Linked DNA regions of Oceanispirochaeta sp. M1. The protein of the gene in region 2 interacts with the protein of the main gene of each other region in a pairwise test. Links are inferred from orthologs where the notes say so. Each region holds a gene or a part of one and is shown on either strand. Other genes may lie near its edges.

Region 1 (3,046 bases), on a different replicon or contig from region 2:
TGGGCTCCGTTTTTTTTCATTTCGGCAGGGGAATATTCGACATTTCCACCGGGACATCCTCCGCATGTTGTATAGCCGACCAGTTCCACTTCTTCTCCCTTATACAAGGCAAATGCCCCTTCTCTGTTTTTCAGAGAACGCAGACACTTGCCTCCGGCGCAGTTATGGTAACGGTCACAGATGATTATGCTGATTTTTTTCACGGATTACCTCTCTCAGTTTTTAACCATATTATCATTAATAAATGGATCGGGGAGGTTCAGCATTACAAGGACTTTACAGGAACACAAATTTCACATTTTTCAGGTACGATTGTGACGTCAAAAGATTTATAACTAAAAAAGGACCAGCTAATGCTGATCCTTTATGACATCAAGGCGCCGAGCGGACTCGAACCGCTGAATGATGGATTTGCAATCCACTCCCTTAGCCGCTTGGGTACGGCGCCGAATGTGTGGAAAAATATAGCAGAACCCTTATTCTTTGTCCATACCCGTAAATAAAAGTTTTCTAATTATATTTCTTTGTAAATATGGGCCTTTTCTGTTCGCATAATACTGCTTTGCTATTATTATAGAAATTGAAATTAACCCTGAGGTAATCAACTTGAAAGAACAGGACCTGATCAAGCTTCTGACAGAAGCAAAAGAAGCTTATTACAATACAGATGCACCCTTGCTGTCGGATGCTGAATTTGATCATCTGGAGGATGAACTTCGTGTTCTGAATCCCCGGAGTTCCTACTTTTCTATTGTCGGAACTGAAACAGACCGCAGTGGTAAAATCACACATGCCGAGCCCATGCTTTCCATGGGGAAGGCCAAGTCTCCTCAGGAAGTATTTAAGTGGCTGGATAAGCTTGCCATGCCTCCCGCTACGAAATGGACCATGCAGCCTAAAATAGACGGGCTTTCCGCCAGTTGTTACTATAAAAAGGGCAAGCTTCAGTATGTGGCAAGCCGTGGAGACGGAACTGTGGGACAGGATGTGACGACCATCTCTGATTACATCCAGGATATTCCAGAAACGATCTCTGAAAAAGAGCATGATATTGAGATAAGAGGGGAGTTATACCTTCCCAAAAATACAGATTACGGTACGGGTGGACGTCCCCTCAGGAATAATTGTGTAGGTCTGGTTAACAGGAAGGAAAATAGAGACGACCTGAAGTATGTGCGTTTTGTATGCTACCAGACAGCCCGTTGGAATCCTTCAGAGAGTGAGGCCGGGATTATTGACTGGCTTGCAAAAGCAGGTTTTCATACGGTGGAGTATTTTTCAATTAAATCCAGATCCGATATTGAATCCTTTTACAATGAATATCTGGAATCCCTTAGAGATAAATGGCTGTACGAGACGGATGGACTGATTCTGACTGTTGATGATAATACAAATCATGAGGAGATTGACAGCCGTTGGGTGGTGGATCATCACCATCATTATGCCATTGCCATTAAACCTCCTGCTGCTGCTAAGAAAACCCATCTGACGGGCGTAGACTGGCAGGTTAGCCGTCAGGGTGCCCTGGTACCGGTTGCTCTGTTTGAGCCGATTCAGCTGGGCGGAGCAACTCTGGCAAGAGCCTCACTGCATAACAATGCATTTGTTGAATCCATGGCTTTACAGCTGGGAGATGAGCTTCTGATTGAGAGGGCCAATGATGTCATTCCTTATGTAAAGGAAAACCTTTCATCCCGTAAGAGGGATGGAGAACTCTTTTTTTCCACCATGACTCCTGATAAATGTCCTGCCTGTGGAAGTGCTGTGAATACTGAGGGAGTACATCTTAAATGCAGTAATCCGGTCTGTCCCGAGCGGCAGATTCAGACAATCCTGTACTGGGTAAAAGAGTCTGGTATGGAACAGGTTGCCGAGGCTACAATCCGTCAGCTTTATGACAGAAAGATAATTGCCAATGTGAGTGATCTATACAGAGTCCAGAAAGAGGAACTGGTTGGTCTCGAGGGTTTTGCAGAGAAGAAGATCAGTAACTTCTTCCAGCAGCTGGACAAGGTGCGTACTATGACGGCTCCGGAGTTGATCAGTAAGCTCGGAATACCTCTGGTGCAGCAGAAGGCTCTAAAGAAGCTTGGTATCAAAAGAATGGAAGAGTTCAAGGATTTTGAAGATGACAGTTTTGTGACCGGACAGAACATTATCGCCTGGAAGAAGAATGAGGATAATCTTCTCTTCCTTGAGAATCTTCTTGAAGTTGTTGAGATGAAAGAAGTCGAATCTGTTAATTCGAGAGGGCAGGTCTGTATGACCGGTAAGGGGCCTCTTGGACGGAAGGAGCTTCAGAAGATTATTGAAGAGCGGGGGTATGAGTTTTCATCCACGGTTACCAAGTCGACCATTATTCTTCTCTGTGAAGATCCTGAAGGGATAAGCTCGAAGCTGCAGAAAGCAAGAAAGAACGGTATTCAGCTGATTTCATATGAGGATTTTCTTAATCAGTAGAGTATCAGAGATCCAGGTCTTCGACTTTGCGGACATCTTCTATTCGAATTTCAGCTTTTTTTCTATCCAGGAAACTGGGATAGAGCCTTTCTCCGCCTAGAAGAACATAACCCGCACTGAGTTCCCTGTTGGGATTTCTGGGGTTTTCAGTCTGCTCAGATATGAGAGTTCTGTACCGTTGATAGGCAAAAAGGATACTGTCTTCAATTCGGATCTGATCGTTTTCTTGATCCGGCTGAGGTGGTATTACAATATTATCCCCTGGTCTTACCATGTCGGGGTCAGGGAAGGTGCTGCTGTTTCTTCTGTACAGATAGGGCCATAGGTAGATATTTCCCCAGCTTTTCTGTGCGAGAAGACTGAAGGAGTCTCCGGGTGCAATGTCGTAGCTGGTTTCGGGAAGAATTTGTACTTCTTCTACAGCTGCCGGTTCAGGTTCCGGGACCGATGCCGGGATAGGCTCGGCTTCCACTGCCTGTGATTCTTCGGCGGCAGCCTCTTCAGTTACAACAATTTCACTTGCAGATTCAGAGCTGTCATTCCGGAAAATCAGCCAGCCCAGTCCTAAGATAATTAACAGAGCAAT
Region 2 (3,242 bases):
GCTGTACAGAGAAACAGAGACCATGGGCCTGTCCCGGGCCGTGGTAAGGGTCCTGACCCAGTATTACAACTTTCACCTTGTCGAAGGGAGTGCGGTCCAGTGCATAAAATACCTGACTCTCCGGAGGGAAGAGAGTCTTTCCTTTCTGTCTCTCATCCACAAGAAACTGCCGCAGTTCATCCATATAGGGCTGATCGAATTCATCATTTACTACATTGAGCCAGCTGCTTTCAAGTTTGATATCCCGGTTCATATTTCTCCCAAAAAAATCCCCTATAGACGTAAAGCAATAGGGGATCGTAACGCTCAAAATAGAGGCGTATTATTTAACCACAATATTAACCAGTTTATCAGGAACGGCGATTTCCTTGATGATGGTCTTGCCTTCGGTAAGGGCTTTTACTTTCTCCTGAGCATGGGCCGCAGCCTTCATATCATCAGGGCTTGTACCGGCAGGCAGGATCATCTTGCAGCGGAGCTTGCCGTTGATCTGCACGACGATCTCTTTCTCATCATCTTTTGTGAGCTCTTCGATCCACTGTGGCCATGAGGCGTAGGCAAGGGTGTCATCTTTACCGAGCTTCCTCCACATCTCTTCGGCCAGGTGGGGTGCGTAGGGAGCAATAAGAAGCACAAAGGGTTCCCAGTATTTTCGGTAGCATTTCTTCTGCTTAAAGGCTTCGTTGATAAAGATCATCATCTGGGCGATACCTGTATTGAACTCCAGATCTCTGGTGTCATCGGTCACCTTTCTGATTGTCTTGTGCAGAACCTTCAGCATATCCTTAGAGGGCTCATCATCTGTAATTTCACGCTCGGCGATATCCCAGACTCTGTTGAGAAACCTGTTAACACCCGCAAGACCATTTGTCTGCCAGGGTTTTGAAACCTGCAGGGGACCCATGAACATTTCATACATTCTCATGGAGTCCGCACCGAAATCGCGGATAATATCATCGGGGTTGATAACGTTTTTCAGACTCTTGGACATCTTGGCGATGACCCGGCTGAGTTCTTCCCCTGTGGAGATTTCATAGTACTTTTCACCCTTTTCTTCCACAAGGTCTGTGGCCACAAGGGACTTATCGCTTCTCTGGTAGGCGAATGATGTGATCATTCCCTGGTTTATCAGTCTCTGGAAGGGCTCTTTTGTCTGTACAATTCCAAGATCAAAGAGGACCTTATGCCAGAACCGGGAATAGAGCAGGTGGAGAACCGCGTGCTCCGCACCGCCTACATAAAGGTCTACGGGCATCCAGTAGTTTTCGGCTTCTTTGCCCACAAGGGCAGAGCTGTTTTTAGGGTCGATATAACGGAGGTAGTACCAGCAGCTTCCTGCCCACTGGGGCATGGTGTTTGTCTCTCTCTTACCGGGACCACCGCATACGGGGCACTCACAGTTAACCCAGTCGGTGATGTTTGCAAGAGGAGACTCTCCAGTTCCAGACGGGTGAAAGTCGTTGGTGGAAGGCAGTTCCAGAGGAAGCTGATCCTCGGGAACGGGAACGGTTCCGCACTTTTCACAGTGAACCAGGGGAATCGGCTCTCCCCAGTATCTCTGACGGCTGAAAATCCAGTCCCGGAGTTTGTAGTTGACAGCACCTGTTCCGATCTTCTTCTCTTCCAGCCAGGCAATAACCTTGCTGATGGCATCAATCTTGCCCATGCCGTCCAGGAATCCGGAGTTTACATGGGGACCGTCACCGGTAAAGGCAGCTTCCTGCACATCGCCGCCGGAGAGGACTTCGATGATAGGCAGTTCAAATTTCTTTGCAAATTCCCAGTCACGTTCATCGTGGGCGGGAACGGCCATGATGGCACCCGAACCGTAGGATATGAGAACATAGTCGGCAACCCACACGGGGATTTTTTCACCGCTTAAGGGGTTGATGGCATAGGAACCGGAAAACACTCCGGTCTTATCCTTGGACAGTTCTGTTCTCTCCAGATCGCTCTTGAGGTTGGCCTGCCTGACATACTCTTCAACAGCGGTTTTGTTCTCAGGAGTCGTCAGTTTTTCAACAAGGCTGTGCTCGGGAGATAGAACCATATAGGTGGCACCGAAAAGTGTATCGGGACGTGTTGTATAAACCTCGATCTCATCATCTGTTTCGGTCTTGAACACTACATTGGCACCCTCTGAGCGTCCAATCCAGTTTTTCTGCATGGCCTTAACGGAGTCAGGCCAGTCCAGGGTATCCAAATCTTCTAAAAGTTTGTCGGCATACTCTGTAATCTTAAAGACCCACTGACGCAGATTCTTTCTTTCTACCTGGTGACCACAGCGATCACATCTTCCATCCAGAACTTCTTCGTTGGCGAGGCCTGTCTTACAGTCGGGACACCAGTTGATAGGCTTTTCCGACTCATAAGCCAGACCCGCCTTGTACAGCTTGAGGAAAATCCACTGAGTCCAGTGGTAGTATTCTGAAGTATGTGTTGAAATCTGGCGGTCCCAGTCGTAGCTGAAACCCAGGGCCTTGATCTGTGTCAAAAAGTTATCAATATTGGTCTTGGTTGTGATCTTGGGGTGTGTTCCTGTCTTGATTGCATAGTTTTCCGCAGGGAGACCGAAGGAGTCGAATCCCATGGGGTGGAGTACATTGTATCCGTTCATCCGCAGGTAGCGGCAGTAAATATCGGTTGCTGTATAGCCTTCGGGGTGTCCTACATGGAGTCCCGCACCCGAGGGGTAGGGGAACATGTCCAGGACGTAGGCTCTCTTCTCTTTGGGGAAAGAGGGGTCTTCGGAGACCTTGAATGTTTTGTTCTCTTTCCAGTATTTCTGCCATCTGGCTTCTATGTCTTTAAAAGGGTATTTGCTCATAGGCAAAGATAATATCAGAGCGCCGGGATTTCGTCTAATGCTACCAAGGCAAATTTACAGCCTTGGTGAACTTTTGCTGAAGCTCAAGTGATCAATAATGGGCGGGGAACAGTGCTGTATATTAAAATTTTGATTCTTTTTCATAGGATACATTTCTATTACAGAAACTGCAGTTCTTAAATAATTGTTATTCAATATAGATCAATCGAAAATAAAACCCTGCAAATTGACTTCTGACAGTCTCTTGTTGCAGTTTATAAAAATAATCGCCCCTTGAGAAAAAGTTGCCCTAAGTATGATTCTCCAACTGAACAGTTAATTATAAATTCTGATTCATTGAAAATAATTGCCCTCTATTCAACCAGATATTTCCATATTTAACTGATCTTAAGTTTTCTAATAAAAGACATTTTAT

Evidence for each region. Proteins that work in one complex are often made in the same cells at the same time.
Region 1: the proteins of leuS (region 2) and DV872_RS04945 interact in binary tests that used the Escherichia coli proteins (3 or more experiments, as listed by UniProt). The link is inferred for Oceanispirochaeta sp. M1 from one-to-one orthologs.

The regions. Positions count from the first base shown.
Region 1 is NZ_QQPQ01000005.1:172,322-175,367, reverse strand. What follows is about bases 164-3,033. They hold DV872_RS04945 (BRCT domain-containing protein), read left to right. Parts: upstream 164-606; coding sequence 607-2,460; downstream 2,461-3,033. Other genes in these bases: DV872_RS04940 (HU family DNA-binding protein), read right to left, coding at 2,465-3,033; DV872_RS04955 (CGGC domain-containing protein), read right to left, coding at 164-203. In the rest of the region: more of DV872_RS04955, read right to left, coding at 1-163; more of DV872_RS04940, read right to left, coding at 3,034-3,046. UniProt on the Escherichia coli protein: DNA ligase that catalyzes the formation of phosphodiester linkages between 5'-phosphoryl and 3'-hydroxyl groups in double-stranded DNA using NAD as a coenzyme and as the energy source for the reaction.
Region 2 is NZ_QQPQ01000008.1:174,486-177,727, forward strand. What follows is about bases 76-3,141. They hold leuS (leucine--tRNA ligase), read right to left. Parts: upstream 2,828-3,141; coding sequence 323-2,827; downstream 76-322. Other genes in these bases: ung (uracil-DNA glycosylase), read right to left, coding at 76-253. Outside these bases: more of ung, read right to left, coding at 1-75.